Regions from separate parts of the Klebsiella sp. F11 genome, predicted to be linked through region 1. Evidence: predicted binding sites of a transcription regulator. Region 1 holds the regulator's gene; each other region holds the start of a gene.
The links. Region 1 encodes CRP, which controls carbon source genes, mostly activating them, when cyclic AMP is high. Its sites were predicted from a motif close to ATGTGANNNNNNTCACAT; they were not measured.

Region 1 (6,349 bases):
CCATTCCGCCGCAGGAGCAGCTGCCGGCCAACGTCGAGTATCAGTTGACCGAACAGGGCGGGCACGTGGGGTTTGTCGGCGGTACGCTGCGCAGGCCGGAGATGTGGCTGGAAAGACGGATCCCGGACTGGCTAACGCGCTGGCTGGAAGGAAAAAAATGATTATTCCCTGGCAGGATCTGGATCCCGAAACGCTGGATAACCTGATTGAAAGCTTTGTGTTGCGCGAAGGCACCGATTATGGTGAACATGAACGCTCGCTGACCGATAAGGTCGCCGATGTAAAACAGCAGCTGAAAAGCGGAGAAGCCGTACTGGTGTGGTCAGAGCTGCACGAGACGGTCAACATCATGCCCCGCAAGCAGTTCCACGGCTAAGGCGGCGCCACACCATCGTTTAATCTGGGAGTTGATATGTCTGCCAAACATCCGGTGATTGCCGTCACGGGCTCCAGCGGCGCGGGAACAACCACCACCAGCCTCGCCTTTCGCAAGATCTTCGCCCAGTTGAATCTGCGTGCCGCCGAAGTCGAGGGCGATAGCTTCCATCGCTATACCCGCCCGGAAATGGACATGGCGATCCGCAAAGCGCGGGATCAGGGGAAACACATCAGCTATTTTGGTCCGGAAGCGAACGACTTCGGCCTGCTGGAAAATACCTTCCTCGAATACGGGCGTAGCGGAACCGGCCAGTCGAGAAAATATCTGCATACCTATGACGAGGCCGTGCCGTGGAATCAGGTGCCGGGCACCTTCACGCCCTGGCAGCCGCTGCCGGAGCCGACCGACGTCCTGTTTTACGAAGGGCTGCACGGCGGCGTTGTCACGCCACAGCACAACGTGGCGCAAAACGTCGACCTGCTGGTGGGCGTCGTGCCTATCGTCAACCTGGAGTGGATTCAGAAGCTGATCCGCGACACCAGCGAACGCGGGCATTCCCGCGAGGCGGTAATGGATTCGGTCGTCCGTTCGATGGAGGATTATATTAACTTCATCACCCCGCAGTTCTCGCGCACCCATATCAACTTCCAGCGGGTCCCCACCGTTGATACGTCGAACCCCTTCGCCGCCAAAGGCATTCCCTCGCTGGATGAAAGCTTTGTGGTGATCCACTTCCGCAACCTGCAGGATATCGACTTCCCGTGGCTGCTGGCGATGCTGCAAGGGTCGTTTATCTCGCATATCAATACGCTGGTGGTGCCGGGAGGCAAAATGGGGTTGGCGATGGAGCTGATCATGGCGCCGCTGGTGGAACGGCTGATGGCGGGGAAAAAGATCGGTTAAGCCGTTAGCAACCCCGGCGACGACGCAAGCCGGGGCGACGGGCTGGCCATTCGGCTTAGCCCTCAATAACCTCGTACGAATGCGTGATATTTACCGCTTTTTGCAGCATCAGCGCCACCGAGCAGTATTTTTCCGCCGACAGGTCTACCGCCCGCGAAACGGCCGCATCCTTCAGCTCGCGGCCGGTGACGATAAAATGCAGGTTGATGTGGGTAAACAGGCGCGGCGCCTCTTCCCGACGCTCTGAGGTCAGCTTCACCTCACAGTTGGTCACATCATGGCGTCCTTTTTGCAAAATTGAGACCACGTCGATGGCGCTACAGCCGCCGGCGGCCATCAGCACCATTTCCATCGGGCTCGGCGCTTTATCCCCGGAGTTGCCGTCCATCAAAATCTGGTGGCCGGAAGCCGACTCACCGATGAAGGTTAGCCCTTCGACCCATTTCACACGAGCTTGCATAAAATTTAACTCCAAGGTTGCAATTTTCCTGACAGATTACGCGCACATAACAAATCTGGCAACGGAAGGCGACCTGCATCATGCTGAAGCGAGACACCAGGAGACATGCGGCAAAAGCTATGCTAAAACAGTCAGGATGCTACAGTATTACATTGATGTACTGCATGTATGCAGAGGAATTCACATTACAGGCTGCAGAAAAATCACCAGCCAGCTTCCCAGGCATAGGGAAACAATACGATTGCATGCCCGGATGCCGTGTAGTGTCGGCACCCGGAGATAGCTTATAACAGAGGATAACCGCGCATGGTGCTTGGCAAACCGCAAACAGACCCTACCCTCGAATGGTTCTTGTCTCATTGCCACATTCATAAGTACCCATCTAAAAGCACGCTGATCCACCAGGGTGAAAAAGCAGAAACGTTGTACTACATCGTCAAAGGCTCTGTGGCTGTGCTCATCAAGGATGAAGAAGGTAAAGAGATGATTCTCTCTTACCTCAACCAGGGCGATTTCATCGGTGAATTAGGCTTGTTTGAAGAAGGCCAGGAGCGTAGCGCCTGGGTACGTGCGAAAACCGCATGTGAAGTGGCCGAAATCTCCTATAAAAAATTCCGTCAGCTGATCCAGGTTAACCCGGACATCCTGATGCGTCTCTCGTCGCAGATGGCCCGCCGTCTGCAGGTTACCTCTGAGAAAGTGGGTAACCTTGCCTTCCTCGACGTCACCGGCCGCATCGCCCAGACGTTGCTGAACCTGGCAAAACAGCCTGACGCGATGACCCACCCGGACGGTATGCAAATCAAAATTACCCGTCAGGAAATCGGTCAGATCGTCGGCTGCTCGCGTGAAACCGTTGGCCGTATCCTGAAAATGCTGGAAGATCAAAATCTGATCTCCGCGCACGGTAAAACTATCGTCGTCTACGGCACGCGTTAAGCTGATAAAACGGCGTATTGCCCCTGCAATACGCCGTTTCTGTTTTCCCTCTATGTGGCGCAGGCTGATTTACCACCCTGAAGTCAACTACGCACTGCGGCAAACGCTGGTGCTGTGTCTGCCGGTCGCAGTTGGCCTCCTTCTCGGTCATCTGCAGCAGGGCCTGCTGTTCTCGCTGGTTCCCGCATGCTGCAACGTCGCCGGTCTTGATACGCCGCATAAGCGTTTCTTTAAACGCCTGATTATTGGCGGCTCGCTTTTTGCCGGCTGCAGCCTGATCGTTCAGCTCCTGCTCCAGCATGATATCCCGCTCCCTTTAATTCTCAGCGGCCTGACCCTGCTCCTTGGCGTCACGGCGGAAATCAGCTCGCTGCACGCGAGGCTGCTGCCCGCCTCGCTGATTGCCGCCATCTTTACCCTGAGCCTCGCCGGCAATATGCCGGTCTGGGAGCCGCTGCTGATCTACGCGCTCGGCACGCTGTGGTACGGACTATTCAACTGGTTCTGGTTTTGGCTATGGCGCGAGCAGCCGCTGCGCGAATCGCTCAGCCTGCTGTACCGGGAGCTGGCCAACTACTGTGAAGCCAAATACAGCCTGCTGACCCAGCATATCGACCCGGCAACCTCGCTGCCTCCTCTGTTGACCCGCCAGCAAAAGGTCGTCGATCTGATCACCCTGTGCTACCAGCAGATGCATATGCTAGCGGCCAATCAGCGTAACGATCATAAGCGCCTGCTGCGGGCGTTTCAGGTTGCCCTCGATCTCCAGGAGCATATTTCCGTCAGCCTGCATCAGCCGGAAGAGGTGCAGAAGCTGGTCGAACGCAGCCACGCGGAAGCGGTAATCCGCTGGAATGCGCAAACCGTCGCGGCGCGGCTGAGGGTACTGGCGGACGACATCCTGTACCACCGCTATCCGCAACGCTTTAACATGGATAAGCAGATCGGCGCGCTGGAGAAAATTGCCTCGCAGCACCCCGACAACCCGGTCGGGCAGTTCTGCGCATGGCACTTCGGCCGCCTTGCCAGGGTGCTACGCACCCAGCGGCCGCTGTACGCGCGTAACCTGATGGCCGATAAGGAGCGGCGCCTGCCGCTGCTGCCTGCGCTGAAAAGCTATCTCTCTTATAAATCGCCGGCTTTGCGCAGCGCCGCCCGCATCTGCGTGATGCTCACCGCCGCAAGCCTGATGGGCAGCGCGCTAAACCTTCCCAAACCCTACTGGATCCTGATGACGGTGCTCTTCGTTACCCAGAACGGCTACGGCGCGACGCGGGTCCGCATCGTCCACCGGGCGGCGGGGACCCTTGCCGGCCTGGCGATTGCCGGACTAACGCTGCACTTCAACGTCCCGGAGGGCTATACGCTGACCGCGATGCTGATTATCACGCTATTGAGCTATCTGATTATTCGCAAGAGCTACGGCTGGGCAATGGTGGGCTTTACCGTCACGGCGGTGTATACCCTGCAGCTGCTAACGCTCAACGGAGAACAGTTTATCGTCGCCAGGCTTATCGATACGCTTATCGGGTGCCTGATCGCCTTCGGCGGGATGGTATGGCTGTGGCCGCAGTGGCAGAGCGGGCTGCTGCGTAAAAACGCCCACGACGCACTGGAGGCGGACCAGGAAGCCATCCGGCTCATTCTCAGCGAAGACCACCAGGCGCCGGCGCTGGCCTATCGGCGGATGCGCGTCAATCAGGCGCATAACTCGCTGTATAACTCGCTGAATCAGGCGATGCAGGAGCCCGGCTTTAACTCACGTTATCTTGACGATATGAAGCTGTGGGTCACCCATAGCCAGTTTATTGTCGAACATATCAACGCCATGACCACGCTGGCCCGCGAGCACAATATGCTGACGCCGGATCTGGCCCGCCGCTACCTTGAATCCTGTGAGATTGCGCTACAGCGCTGCCAGCAGCGGCTGGATACCGATGGCCCGGGCAGCGCCGGAGAGGTGAATATCATGGAGTCGCAGGATGCGGACGTGCCCCGCGGCCCGCTGAGTACCATGGAGCAGCACCTGCAGCGGATCCTCGATCATCTGAACACCATGCACACCATCTCGTCGGTGGCATGGCGTCAGCGCCCGCATCACGGCATCTGGCTACGCGCAACTAAGCGCTAAGTACGCGCTGTACGGCCTGCGCGAAGCGCGCCATCCCTTCATCAATATCGCTATCATCAATGACCAGCGAAGGCACAAAACGCATGACGTCGGGTCCGGCATTGAGCACCATGACGCCCGCATCCGCCGCGGCATACAGGAAATCGCGCGCCCGGCCGCGATGCTGCGGCTTCAGCTCCGCGCCGATCAGCAGCCCCATGCCGCGAATATCGCTAAACAGATCGAAACGGGCATCTATCTGCTGCAAGTGCTGCACAAAGCGTTCGCGCTTCGCGTTGACGCCGTCCAGCACCTCAGGCGTGTTAATCAGATCAAACGCTGCGCCGGCGACCGCACAAGCAAGCGGGTTTCCCCCGTAGGTTGAACCGTGGGAACCGGCGTGGAAGGCGCTGGCAATATCATGGGTGGTCAGCATGGCGCTAATCGGGAAACCGCCGCCGAGCGCTTTCGCGCTGGTCAGGATATCCGGCGTCACGCCGTAGTGCATATAGGCAAACAGCGAACCGGTACGCCCCATCCCGCACTGCACTTCATCAAACACCAGCAGCGCCTGGTGCTGGTCGCACAGTTCGCGCAGGCCTTTGAGGAACTCCGGGGTTGCGGCCATCACGCCGCCCTCGCCCTGAATCGGCTCAACCACCACCGCGCAGGTGTGATCGTCCATAACCGCCTTCACCGCGTGCAGGTCGTTAAACGGCACGTGAACGATATCCGCCGGCTTCGGCCCGAAGCCGTCAGAATATTTCGGCTGCCCGCCAACGGAGACCGTAAATAGCGAACGGCCGTGGAAAGCGTTATAGAAGGCGATAATTTTGGTTTTATAGGGGCTATGGCGGGTAATAGTGTAGTTACGCGCCAGCTTGAATGCGGTTTCGTTGGCTTCGGTGCCGGAGTTCATAAACACCACGCGATCGGCGAAGGTGGCATCAACCAGCTTGCGGCCCAGGCGCAGCGCCGGTTCGTTGGTGAAAACGTTGCTGGTATGCCACAGCGTTTCCCCCTGCTCATGCAGCGCCGCAACCAGCGCCGGATGGCAATGACCTAGCGCCGTGACGGCAATACCACCAGCAAAATCAACGTACTCCTTGCCCTGCTGATCCCATACGCGGCTACCTTTACCTTTTACCGGAATAAACTCTGCCGGTGCATAAATCGGCAAAATAACCTCATCGAACGTGGCGCGGGTAATTGCCGGTTGCTCAGTTGCCATGTGATGCCATCCTTCTTCGTTATGCAATGATGTTAGTGATATTATAATCACAAAATATGCATAAAAAATCAGTCAATGGCAACTACAAATCACCGTTTGAGGAAGTTTGCCAGCAGCTGATGCCCCTGCTCGCTGAGGATGCTTTCCGGGTGAAACTGCACCCCTTCGAGATCCCACTCGCGATGGCGAATAGCCATGATCTCTCCGCTCTCGCTGCGGGCCGTCACCTCGAAGCAGTCAGGCAGAGTATCCGGGTCAATGACCAGAGAGTGGTAGCGGGTGACGGTGAGGGGATTATTTAACCCCTGAAATACGCCGCGTCCGTCG
Region 2 (6,349 bases), 2.0 Mb from region 1:
GCTTATAGAAGTACGGGACGGCTTCGCTGAGGGTGACTTCCAGCGTGTGATCGTCAATGGCCTTCACACCCAGTTCAGTCGGCGCCTTTTTACCGTCAATAATCTCATCGACGTTGGCAATATGGCCATACTGCGGATAGCTCGCATACGGAGAGGCGGTTTTCGGGTCCACCAGACGCTGCCAGCTATAAACAAAATCCTGTGCCGTTACCGGCTCGCCGTTGGACCATTTCGCGTCTTTACGCAGATGGAAGGTCCAGACTTTAAAATCTTTGTTGTCCCAGCTCTCAGCGACGCCCGGAACCGGGTGACCATCGACCGGCGACGTCACCAGCAGGCCTTCAAACAGATCGCGGCTGATATTGGATTCCGGCACCCCTTCAATTTTATCGGGGTCCAGCGACTGCGGCTCTGCGCCGCTGTTACGCACGATGCTCTGCTTTGCTGCTAACGAGACACCTGCTGGCACATCTGCCGCCACTGCGTTTCCTGCAATAAGCGCAGCGAGAACGCCTGCTGCAATAAGGCTTTTTCTTGTGATGATGGTCATTGTGTTGTTACTCCATTCATTATAATTACTGGCTATATAACCAGCCTGTTTTTCCCCTTACGGGATTCTGTACAGTGCAGGAGTTTATGCTGCTGTCAGAGTTTACTGCTTGCTATCACCGACTTATTTATTACGGCCGCTCAGGCGGCGACCTTGACGTCGATTCTTTCCCCTACCGGGGTATTTCTGGCGGCAATGAGTTATTTAATAATAATTCTCATTTACGCTTGTTATTCAGTAAAAAGAACACGGCGGAAATTACCAAAAGGCTTTCTCATCCGCCAATGCAATTTGCAAATATGTTACCGGTTTCTCTTTTATGACCTTTTCTGCGCCTGGCTTTTAGCCCGCCTTCGCACAGATTAAACTTCAAAATCATTATTTTTCAATTAGATACAATTACCCTATCGTTCTGCATACCGTGATGATGTATCAAGATGCTTTTTTGTACGAAAATTTAACAATCGGTTAATTTTTAGCACATTCATCTACACTGACAATGAAATTACTAATATTATTTCAATTATCCAACGGCAAGCACCAGAGAATGATGTGAAGAAAATAACAGTGGCAAGGCGCTGGGGAAAACGCAGAAGGAGGTGTGATAACAACGTAATAAATTGATAGATAAATAATTTTATAAATATTGTTAAAAGTTATATCGCGCTGGCCATATCACCTTTATTAATATCTTTTGCTAATAATGAAGCAAACGCGGAGCGCCAGGCTCCGCAGCGGGCAGCCTAACTTAGGCCAGCAGGCCCGGAAACAGCGCTTTTATTCCGGTAACGATAAATTCAATTCCCAGCGCCATCAGCAGCAGCCCCATAATACGCGTTATTACGTTAATGCCGGTTTGCCCAAGCAGGCGAACTAACCACGGCGCTATGCGGAAAATTCCCCAACAGCACAGAGCAAACAGCGCGATTGCCACCGAAAAGCCAATGAGATGGGCTACCGTGTGGTAACGCGTCCCCCAAACAATGGTTGAGCTAATCGCCCCCGGGCCGGCCATCAGCGGTAATGCCAGCGGCACCACGCCGATACTTTCGCGGATAGCCGTCTCTGACTTCTCCTGCTTGTTCTGTTTGTCTTCCCCAAGCTTGCCGCTAATCATCGACATCGCAATGGTGACGACGAGGATCCCGCCGGCAATACGGAATGAATCAATGGAGATACCGAAGATTTGCAAAATACCGTCCCCGAGGAACAACGAGGTCAGCAGGATGATGGCCACGGAAAGATTCGCCGTCAGGTTGGTCTTATTACGGATCGCCGCGCTCTGGTAGCTGGTCATACTAATGAAGACAGGGATGATGCCAACCGGGTTAACCAGTGCAAATAACCCGATGAAAAACTTGAAATAAGTTGAAAAATCAAACAACGGTAGAGTCACAGTGCGCTCCGCAGCATCATAAAATATGGCTGTTGACAGTGGATGTCATAAAATATTCGCGCAGAAGATACGCTTTTTAACAGCATAATTCATCTCAAAAATGCATACCGCAATGATAAACGGTGTTTGTTGTATATTTGTTTCTTTTACTGGTTTTATTCATTTATTTTGCATACCTTTTCATTACACTTGATTTAAGTGGTCATAAAGTAGCCTGCTGAAAGGTGTCAGCTTGACATAAAATTGATCTAAATCACGTAAATCGTACTCAGAAGTGAGTAATCTTGTTTACACCAAAGAGTGGAAGCCGGCAGTACCTGAGGATAAAGAAATAAAGCTTCGTTAGTAAATCAGTGAAGCCAGCAGAGCAAAATTCGATACGTTAACATTTAGATGCAAGCTATTAACCGCCTGTCTATACTATCGAATCGAGCTACTGATTTACTAAAAAAGTTTAACATTATCAGGAGAGCATTATGGCTGTTACTAATGTCGCTGAACTTAACGCACTCGTAGAGCGCGTAAAAAAAGCCCAGCGTGAATATGCCAGTTTCACTCAAGAACAAGTTGATAAAATCTTCCGTGCAGCCGCTCTGGCCGCCGCAGACGCTCGAATCCCTCTCGCAAAAATGGCCGTCGCCGAATCCGGCATGGGCATTATCGAAGACAAAGTGATCAAAAACCACTTCGCTTCTGAATACATCTATAACGCTTATAAAGATGAAAAGACCTGCGGTATTCTCTCTGAAGACGATACCTTTGGTACGATCACCATCGCAGAGCCTATCGGTATTATTTGCGGTATCGTCCCAACGACGAACCCAACTTCTACAGCAATCTTTAAATCACTGATTAGCCTTAAAACGCGTAACGCGATCATCTTCTCGCCACATCCGCGTGCTAAAGATGCCACCAACAAAGCGGCTGATATCGTTCTGCAGGCGGCGATCGCAGCCGGCGCACCGAAAGATCTGATCGGTTGGATCGACCAGCCTTCCGTTGAGCTGTCCAACGCCCTGATGCACCACCCTGACATTAATCTGATTCTTGCGACCGGCGGTCCAGGTATGGTTAAAGCGGCCTATAGCTCCGGTAAACCGGCTATCGGCGTTGGCGCAGGTAACACCCCGGTTGTTATCGATGAAACCGCTGATATTAAACGCGCCGTGGCGTCGGTGCTGATGTCCAAAACCTTCGATAACGGCGTTATCTGTGCGTCTGAACAGTCCGTTGTCGTCGTTGACTCCGTCTACGACGCCGTTCGTGAGCGTTTCTCCAGCCACGGTGGCTACCTGCTGCAGGGCAAAGAGCTGAAAGCGGTTCAGGACATCATCCTGAAAAACGGCGCGCTGAACGCCGCCATCGTTGGTCAGCCGGCGTATAAAATTGCTGAACTCGCAGGCTTCACCGTCCCGAGCAACACCAAAATTCTGATTGGTGAAGTGACCGACGTTGACGAAAGCGAGCCGTTTGCTCACGAAAAACTGTCTCCGACTCTGGCCATGTATCGTGCCAAAAACTTCGAAGACGCCGTTGATAAAGCTGAAAAACTGGTGGCGATGGGCGGTATCGGTCATACCTCCTGCCTGTACACCGACCAGGATAACCAGCCGGCTCGCGTGGCCTTCTTCGGCCAGATGATGAAAACCGCACGTATCCTGATTAACACTCCGGCTTCTCAGGGTGGTATCGGTGACCTGTATAACTTTAAACTCGCGCCTTCCCTGACTCTGGGTTGTGGTTCCTGGGGTGGTAACTCCATCTCTGAAAACGTTGGTCCGAAACACCTGATCAACAAGAAAACCGTTGCTAAGCGAGCTGAAAACATGTTGTGGCACAAACTTCCGAAATCTATCTACTTCCGTCGTGGCTCTCTGCCAATCGCGCTGGATGAAGTGATTACTGATGGTCACAAACGCGCGCTGATCGTGACCGACCGCTTCCTGTTCAACAACGGCTATGCCGACCAGATCACCTCCGTACTGAAGGCATCCGGCGTTGAAACCGAAGTATTCTTTGAAGTTGAAGCTGACCCAACTCTGACCGTAGTACGTAAAGGTGCAGAACTCGCCAACTCCTTCAAACCGGACGTCATCATCGCCCTCGGCGGTGGTTCCCCGATGGATGCCGCGAAAATCATGTGGGTGATGTACGAACATCCGGAAACCCACTTCGAAGACCTGGCGCTGCGCTTTATGGATATCCGTAAACGTATCTACAAGTTCCCGAAAATGGGCGTGAAAGCGAAAATGATCGCCGTCACGACCACTTCCGGTACCGGTTCTGAAGTGACCCCGTTTGCGGTCGTTACCGACGATGCGACCGGTCAGAAATATCCGCTGGCAGACTACGCGCTGACTCCGGATGTGGCGATTGTCGATGCCAACCTCGTCATGGATATGCCGAAGTCCCTGTGCGCATTCGGTGGTCTGGATGCCGTCACTCACGCCCTGGAAGCCTACGTTTCCGTGCTGGCGTCTGAGTTCTCCGATGGCCAGGCTCTGCAGGCGCTGAAGCTGCTGAAAGAGTACCTTCCTGCGTCCTACAATGAAGGTTCTAAGAACCCGGTAGCGCGTGAACGCGTGCACAGTGCAGCGACTATTGCCGGTATCGCGTTTGCTAACGCCTTCCTCGGCGTATGTCACTCGATGGCGCACAAGCTGGGCTCCCAGTTCCATATCCCGCACGGCCTGGCCAACGCCCTGCTGATTTGTAACGTTATCCGCTACAACGCGAACGATAACCCAACCAAGCAGACCGCATTCAGCCAGTACGATCGTCCGCAGGCTCGTCGTCGCTACGCAGAGATTGCTGACCACCTTGGCCTGAGCGCGCCTGGTGACCGCACCGCAGCGAAAATCGAGAAACTGCTGGCGTGGCTGGAAAGCATGAAAGCTGAACTGGGTATTCCTAAGTCTATCCGTGAAGCTGGCGTGCAGGAAGCTGACTTCCTGGCCCACGTTGACAAGCTGTCTGAAGATGCATTCGATGACCAGTGCACCGGCGCTAACCCGCGCTACCCGCTGATCGCCGAGCTGAAACAGATTCTGCTGGATACCTTCTACGGTAACGAGTTCAGCGAAGGCGAAGCTGCCGCAAAGAAAGAAGCCGTAGCAGCGCCGAAGGCCGATAAAAAAGCGAAAAAATCCGCTTAATTTACGCCGGTAACAATAAATAAAAGGCCTCATCTTTTGATGAGGCCTTTTTTGTCGTCACTATTTTGCCTGACGTCGTAAAACCGGCGCAGAGCGGCGCCGAAGCATCAGCCCATCATATTACAGCAGCAATGGTAGCAGGACATTATCAGGCGCCTGGTGCGCGCCTGAGCGGGATCGACGAAGGGAGATTAGCTGGAGCGCTGTCTGCTTTGTACAAGCGTTAAAGAGCCCTCTTTTAAGGCTTCTTTATAATGTTTACGGCAGACCGATACGTAGCGTTCGTTGCCGCCAATAACCACCTGCTCACCCTCATTGTACGGCCGCCCTTCCTGGTCAAGGCGCAGCACCATACTCGCCTTGCGGCCGCAAAAACAGATGGTTTTTAATTCAACCAGCTTATCTGACCAGGCCAATAAATACTGGCTGCCGATAAACAGCTCCCCGCGGAAATCAGTACGCAGGCCGTAGCACAGCACCGGGATATCCAGACCATCAACAACCTCGGATAGCTCATGCACCTGCGCACGGCTCAGAAACTGGCTCTCATCAACTAATACACAATGAACCGGCTGCTTTGCATGCTCTGCGCTAATCTCGGCAAATAATGAGGTCTGCGGGTTAAACAGCCGGGCCGGCGATGAGAGGCCAATTCTTGAACTGACCTTACCGGAGCCAAAGCGGTCATCAATCTCAGCCGTATAAACCAGGGCACGCATGCCTCGTTCCTGATAATTGTATGAGGACTGCAGTAGCGCAGTCGACTTACCTGCATTCATTGCAGAATAGTAAAAATAAAGTTGTGCCATCGGCTGCGTAACCCCAATCAATGTGTTTTATCGCGGCGGGATTGTAGCATATTTTCTACCGCTGTCGGCCCCTTCAGGGAAGGACTGGCGGTTTATGTTGCGCAAACCGCCGCCTGAAAGATTAAGCGTCTTAATACAATCGGAGCTTCGGCTATTTGCCCGAAGCGCGAGGTTCAGGCGGCTGGAGCCGTTGTCTTTTGTGCCAATCAGCGCATTTTGCGGGCGGTTATAACGGATTTTGTGCAGCGTTTTATATTAAACATCCCCGTAACTAATGCGCTAATACTGAAGGGGGATATTTATCCCTGCAAAGTATAATTTTACTCCCTGGCCGCCAGGAAAATCATACTATCTCAGGGTTTTAGCTTGAGGTGCCGGTTAAGCTATAAGCGAGAAAGATGTGAACTCACGCGAAAAATTTAACTTAAATTAATTAATT
Region 3 (6,349 bases), 2.7 Mb from region 1:
AGGGTTGGGAAGGGGTAAAAGGTCAGGGATTCGTCGCGATAGTAGATCTGGCTGACCAGATTCTGGCCGTAGAAGTCGGCGTCGGAATACTGGAGGCTGATCAGATGACGCTCGGTGCCGGGCACGCGGTCGGAATCCAGCCCGCCGGTGGTGTAGGCCTTGCCGTCGCCGGTCACCGCCGACATATTTTTCCCCAGGTACAGGCCGTAGTCGTCGCCCTGGCTTTTATAGTATTGCGTCACCAGCTGGAGCTGACGATTATCGTCTATGTCGATGGTGCCGGTGCCCATCACGTCGAGGCGGTCGGAGTGCTGTAAGCCGGTCTGGGTATTATCGAGGATCAGCGCATCGTTATTGCCGTCATACCAGCCGCCGAAGCGCTGATAAGCCACCGATAATCTGCCGGATGCGTGGTCGGTTCCGCCGCTGACCGCCGCCGCCACCCGCTCGTCATGGTCGTTACTGTTGGCAAACCCCGTTTTGCCGCCCAGTTCGAGATCGACCTGGCTATCCTGCTGGCCTTTTTTGGTCACAATATTGATCAGGCCGCCGGTGCTACCGCCGCCGTACAGCGAGGTGGCGCCGGAGATAACCTCGATATGTTCAATATTGAACGGGTCGATAGCGTCGAGCTGACGGCTGTCGGTGCGGGAGGAGTTCAGCCGTACGCCGTCGATCAGCACCACGATCGCGCGACCGCGCATATTCATGCCGTAGTTCGTCCGTCCCTGGCTGCTGACGTCGATGCCCGGGATAAGCTGCGCCAGCACGTCTTTGAACTCCTTGCCGCCCTGAACCTGCTGTTCAATTTCGTGACCTTCAATAACCCAGGTGGTCTGCGCCATTTCGGCAACGGTACGGTGCGTACGGTTGGCGCTAACGATAAGACTTTCTTCGGCCGCCTGGGCGCTAAAGACGGGGAGGGTGGTAGCCAGCAGCAGTGGGTTAAGCACCCAGAGACGCGTGTTCATTCGCATTCCTTTTATGAGTTAATTGCTTTGTTGTTAAGCATTGTTGTTTTAGTTTTTCGGCGCGGGCGCACCGATTGTTACAGGGTGAAACAAATTGAAAAACGCAAATGCGAATTCTGCACGCAGTGATTATTGTTATCAATATCATTTACAACAAATTAACGCTTAAAGGTGTGAAAACATTAATAAAAATGGGGTCAAAGCGGAGGGGTAACGCAGGCCCGGTGACTTAGGTCACCGGACAGCAGAGCGGATTAGGGCTGGAGAATTTGCGGCCACAGGCGCAGGGTGGTGTCGGCAATTTGCATTAATTTGCTGAAATCGGCGCCTTCGCGGGCGCTTATCGACATGCCCTGCAGCACGCAGCTTAAGAACTGCGCGAGCTGGCGAACGTCGCCATTTTCCGGCAGCTCACCGCGCAGCTGGCGCTGCTGCAGGAACTGGATCAGGGTCTGCTCCTGCATCGCGTGCCGCGACTTAATAGTGTTGGCGATGTCGGTAGAGGAGGCCGCCAGCACCGCGGAGGTGTTGATCATAAAGCAACCCGCCGGCGTGTCTTTACTGGTAAAGCAGGTGGCAATCGCGGTGAAATAGTCCCGCAGCGCCTGGTCGACCGACTTATCTTCGTCAAACAGCTGCGCTTCGTGCCTGGCGGCAAAGCGCGAAATATAGCGATCCAGCACCGCGCGAAACAGCCCTTCTTTGTTGACGAACTCGGCGTAGAGCGTAGGGGCTTTTGCCCCGGTGGCTTCCACCAGGTCGGCAAGGGAGGTTGCCTCATACCCATGCTGCCAGAACAGTGCCATGGCCTTATCCAGCGCCGCTTCCCTGTCGAACACTTTAGGTCGGCCACGGCTTTTTTTTGTGCAACTTTGGACGTCAGTTGTCATGATGCCGCTTGTACCTATGTTGGTTTGTTGAGGGGCCATTATAAAAACAAACGCCGCAACCTACCAGCAGAGTCGGCCCAAAAATAAATAATTCATATATATATGAATTTTAAGTTGTTTATAAATAATTAAACGATCGTTATAAAAATGCGTTGACGTGTGATGTGAGTCACATTATTATTTACCTATCGATCGTTAAGTTAATTCTTGCGACCCTAATAAAAAATCATCTGCATAGGTACAATAATCATGAAAACCATCAAAACGCTGACCCTCGCTGCTGTCCTGAGCTCGCTCTCTTTCGCCAGTTTTGCCGCCGTTGAAGTGCAATCCACTCCTGCCGGCCAGCAAAAAATCGGCACCGTTTCCGCCTCCGCCGGCACCAACCTGGGCTCTCTGGAAGACCAGCTGGCGCAGAAAGCGGAAGAAATGGGCGCGACTTCATTCCGCATTACGTCGGTAACCGGTCCTAACACCCTGCACGGCACTGCGGTTATCTACAAATAAGCTGTTCCCTCTGTCATGCCACTGACAAACGTGGCTCTGATCCCTTTATCAGGCCGCGGTAGTAAGCAGTAAGCTGTTCCCCTGTTATGCCAATATTGCGAAGCGGTCCACACCCCTTATGGGACCGCGACTCGCTCTCTGAATGCCCGGCTCTCTTCCCCATAAAACGTCATCAAGAACCCGTCGATTAATCGGTATTCCGCGCGTCGTGCGATTACAGTGCCTGTCCGGCGTTCGGCTGATGGCGGGTGACATCAATCGGCATCCCCGATCGCAGTCCCATCGCCCGCTCCATGACCGGCTGGTCGGTGAGCTGCGCCTGCTTAAAGGCCTGCATTGCCGCATCAAGTACGATTGGCAGCGTTTGCGGATCGTCATCAAGATGCTTCGATAGCGGCTGATGAATCTCGACCAGCCGGCTGCCGTTTGGCTCAACGGAAACCTTGATCGGCGCGTTGATAATATTGACTCGGGTTCCGGGGGTAATTTTGTTGTACAGCGTTTTAATATCGTTGTCGCGCAGGCGAATGCAGCCCGAGCTTACGCGCATGCCAATGCCAAAGTCGGCGTTGGTGCCGTGCAGCAGATAGACGCCGCCGTAGGCCGCAAGGCGAATTGCGTGGTGCCCCATCGGGTTATCCGGCCCGGCGGGAACCACGGCCGGCAGCTCGATCCCCATCGCCTTATAGCGCGCGCGAATATTGGCCGTCGGCGTCCAGGTCGGGTTGGCGCGCTTATCGGAAACGGTCGTCATCATTGTCGGCGTCAGGGTATCGCCCCCGAGCTGGCCGATACCGATAGGGTAGACGGTCACCTGATTCTTGCCCGGCGGATAGTAGTAAAGACGAAGTTCGGCGAGGTTAATCACCAGCCCTTCGCGCGGCGCGTCCGGCAGCAGCGTCTGCAGCGGAATGGTCAGCACGCTGCCGGCGCGGGGAACGTAGGGATCGACGCCGGGGTTGGCCTGCAGGAGCGCCAGAAAACCGACGTTATACTTTTTGGCGATGGCTTCCAGCGAGCCGCCGTTGTTCTGCACCACGTGGAACTGATTTTGCCCTACCAGGCGGCTGCCCGGCGGCGGTAAAGGCCAGGTGTTAGCGCGGGCCGGAAGCGCCAGGACGGCGACAACGGTAGCCAGCGCCAGCCACAGAGAGATACGCGAAGAGTTTATAGCCATAATAAGTAAGTGGTTATTTTTTTACGAAAACAGAAACAAATTATGGCGCGGGAGAGTGTGGTGAAACCCTGGTAGATTGCAAAACATTTGTAAAGCTTGCTGAATGTGTCAGATGGAAAAATGGCTGCGATGAATGTCACCGCAGCCATTTCCCGGTTACGATCAGGCGACGGCGTTCTCTTCCAGCTGGCGCATAAACTGACGAACCCAGTCCATCCGCGTTTTACGCTCGGCGAGATCCTGCATAAACTTCAGCCGCGTCGGCCCGTCAAGGCGGAAGCGCTGCGGCTGCTTCTGCAGCAGGCCAATCAGCCACACCGGGTTGACGTGGTTCTTTTCGTTAAACTCAATGATGCCGCCTTTTTCGTTGCCCTCCAGCTTGCGGATGCCCAGCTTTTGCGCCTGCTGGCGCAGGCGGGCGATATCCAGCAGATTTCTGGCCGCGTCCGGCAGCAGGCCGAAGCGGTCGATGAGCTCAACCTTGATCTCTTCCAGCTCGTGCTCGCTTTTGGCGCTGGCAACGCGCTTGTAGAACGAGAGGCGGGTATTCACATCCGGGATAAAGTCGTCCGGCAGCAATGACGGCATACGCAGTTCGACCTCGGTTTGCTGGCTGGTGAGATCTTCCAGCGACGGCTCGCGCCCGGCCTTCAGCGCGTCGACGGCGTTCTCCAGCAGCTCCATATACAGCGAGAAGCCGATGGTGGTCATCTGCCCACTCTGGTCTTCGCCCAGCAACTCCCCGGCGCCGCGAATTTCCAGGTCGTGGGTTGCCAGGGCGAACCCGGCGCCGAGATCCTCCAGCGAGGCGATTGCTTCCAGACGCTTTTGCGCATCGCTGGACATCGCCTTCGGATGCGGAGTCAGCAGCCAGGCGTAGGCCTGGTGGTGCGAACGCCCGACGCGCCCGCGCAGCTGGTGCAGCTGGGCCAGGCCGAAATGATCGGCGCGCTCGATGATAATCGTATTGGCGGTCGGAATATCGATCCCGGTTTCAATAATAGTGGTGCAGACCAGCACGTTAAAACGCTGGTGGTGGAAATCGTTCATCACCCGCTCAAGCTCGCGTTCGCGCATCTGCCCGTGGCCGATGGCGATGCGGGCCTCCGGCACCAGCGCGGCCAGGCGATCGGCGGCTTTCTGGATGTTTTCTACGTCATTGTAGAGGTAGTAAACCTGGCCGCCGCGCAGTATTTCGCGCAGCATGGCCTCGCGGACCACCAGCGCATCGTACTCGCGCACGAAGGTTTTCACCGCCAGGCGGCGCGCCGGCGGGGTGGCGATAATCGACAGATCGCGCATGCCGCTCATCGCCATATTCAGGGTACGCGGGATCGGCGTCGCGGTGAGCGTCAGAATATCGACATCGGCGCGCATGGCCTTGATGCGCTCTTTGTGCCGCACGCCGAAGCGGTGCTCCTCATCGACGATCAGCAGCCCAAGATCGCGCAGCTTCACTTCGCTCTGCAGCAGCTTATGGGTGCCGATCAGAATATCGATTTTGCCCTCCGCCGCCTGTTCCAGAATCTGCGCCTGCTCTTTGGCGCTGCGGAAGCGGGACAACATTTCGATGCGCACCGGCCAGTTGGCGAAGCGGTCGCGGAAGTTGTCGAAGTGCTGCTGCGCGAGCAGGGTCGTCGGCACCAGTACCGCCACCTGCTTATGGTTCTCTACCGCCAGGAAGGCGGCGCGCATGGCGACTTCGGTTTTACCAAAGCCCACGTCGCCGCACACCAGACGGTCCATTGCCAGCGGCTGGCACATATCGCTCAGCACCGCGTTGATGGCCTGGGCCTGATCGGGAGTGGTCTCAAACGGGAAGCCGTCGCAAAAGAGCTGATACTGTTCGCGATCGTGCTTAAAGGCAAACCCGGATTTGACCGCGCGCTGGGCATAGATATCCAGCAGCTCCGCCGCCACGTCGCGCACCTTCTCCGCCGCTTTTTGCCGCGCCCGCGTCCAGGCGTCGCCGCCGAGCTTATGCAGCGGGGCGCTCTCTTCCGCGCCGCCGGCGTAGCGGCTAATCAGATGGAGCGAGGAGACCGGCACGTACAGTTTGGCGTCGTTGGCGTAGGTGAGCATCAGGTATTCACCCTTGATGCCGCCGGCCTCGAGGGTGGTCATTCCCGCATAGCGGCCGACGCCGTGCTCAAGATGCACCACCGGCTGGCCGGTATGCAGCTCCGCGAGGTTGCGAATCAGAGTATCAGGATTGATGGTGCGCCGCGAATCCTGACGTCGGCGCGCCACGCGCTCGCCCAGCAGATCGCTTTCACAAATCAGCGCCAGGCCGCGCGGGCTATCGATAAAGCCGTGCTCGGCGGCGCCGATCATCAGATAGCGGCCGCTGCCGGTGGCCTCTTCGAGCCGCAGGATATGCTTTGGCGCAACCTTAATGCGCGCCAGCATTTCGCCCAGCGCTTCGCGGCGGCCCTCGCTCTCGACCGAGAAGATAACCGGCCCGTTGAAGGATTCGAGGAAGCGGCGCAGGTTATCCAGCGGCGCTTTGTTCTGCGCCTGAATCGCCAGCTCCGGCAGCTTCTGATAGCCGAGGTTGGTATGGGCCGCTTTCTCCGCCAGGCGGTCGGTTTTTAACTGCACGCGCGGCCATTTTTTCAGCTCGCTGAACAGCTCATCGCTGCGCAGCCAGAGCAGCTCCGGCGGCAGCAGCGGGCGCATGGGGTCAACGCCGCGGCTTGCAAAGCGGGCGTGCGTTTCGCTCTGGAAACGTTCGGCGCTGGCTTCCAGCTCGCCGGTGTTGACGATCAGCGTATTCGCCGGGAAGTAGCTGAACAGCGGCGGCA

Region 2: a site for CRP is predicted at 2,188-2,205, ahead of adhE (bifunctional acetaldehyde-CoA/alcohol dehydrogenase). Genes of this name have one in related genera too.
Region 3: a site for CRP is predicted at 2,019-2,036, ahead of bhsA (multiple stress resistance protein BhsA). Genes of this name have one in related genera too.

The regions. Positions count from the first base shown of each region.
Region 1 covers NZ_CM160060.1:412,613-418,961, reverse strand. The annotation lists gene AC1M2H_RS02055 (hydrolase) at 1-161, shown strand, start outside; gene AC1M2H_RS02050 (YheU family protein) at 158-376, shown strand; gene AC1M2H_RS02045 (phosphoribulokinase) at 413-1,282, shown strand; gene AC1M2H_RS02040 (OsmC family protein) at 1,338-1,742, opposite strand; gene crp (cAMP-activated global transcriptional regulator CRP) at 2,049-2,681, shown strand; gene AC1M2H_RS02030 (YccS/YhfK family putative transporter) at 2,734-4,812, shown strand; gene argD (bifunctional acetylornithine/succinyldiaminopimelate transaminase) at 4,802-6,022, opposite strand; gene pabA (aminodeoxychorismate synthase component 2) at 6,112-6,349, opposite strand, start outside.
Region 2 covers NZ_CM160060.1:2,437,980-2,444,328, reverse strand. The annotation lists gene oppA (oligopeptide ABC transporter substrate-binding protein OppA) at 1-550, opposite strand, end outside; gene AC1M2H_RS12070 (hypothetical protein) at 637-873, shown strand; gene AC1M2H_RS12065 (YchE family NAAT transporter) at 1,299-1,946, opposite strand; gene adhE (bifunctional acetaldehyde-CoA/alcohol dehydrogenase) at 2,423-5,101, shown strand; gene tdk (thymidine kinase) at 5,293-5,910, opposite strand.
Region 3 covers NZ_CM160060.1:3,383,216-3,389,564, reverse strand. The annotation lists gene AC1M2H_RS16780 (TonB-dependent siderophore receptor) at 1-971, opposite strand, end outside; gene AC1M2H_RS16775 (TetR/AcrR family transcriptional regulator) at 1,226-1,861, opposite strand; partial or broken gene AC1M2H_RS16770 (hypothetical protein) at 1,925-1,990, opposite strand; gene bhsA (multiple stress resistance protein BhsA) at 2,111-2,368, shown strand; gene ldtC (L,D-transpeptidase LdtC) at 2,583-3,545, opposite strand; gene mfd (transcription-repair coupling factor) at 3,708-6,349, opposite strand, start outside.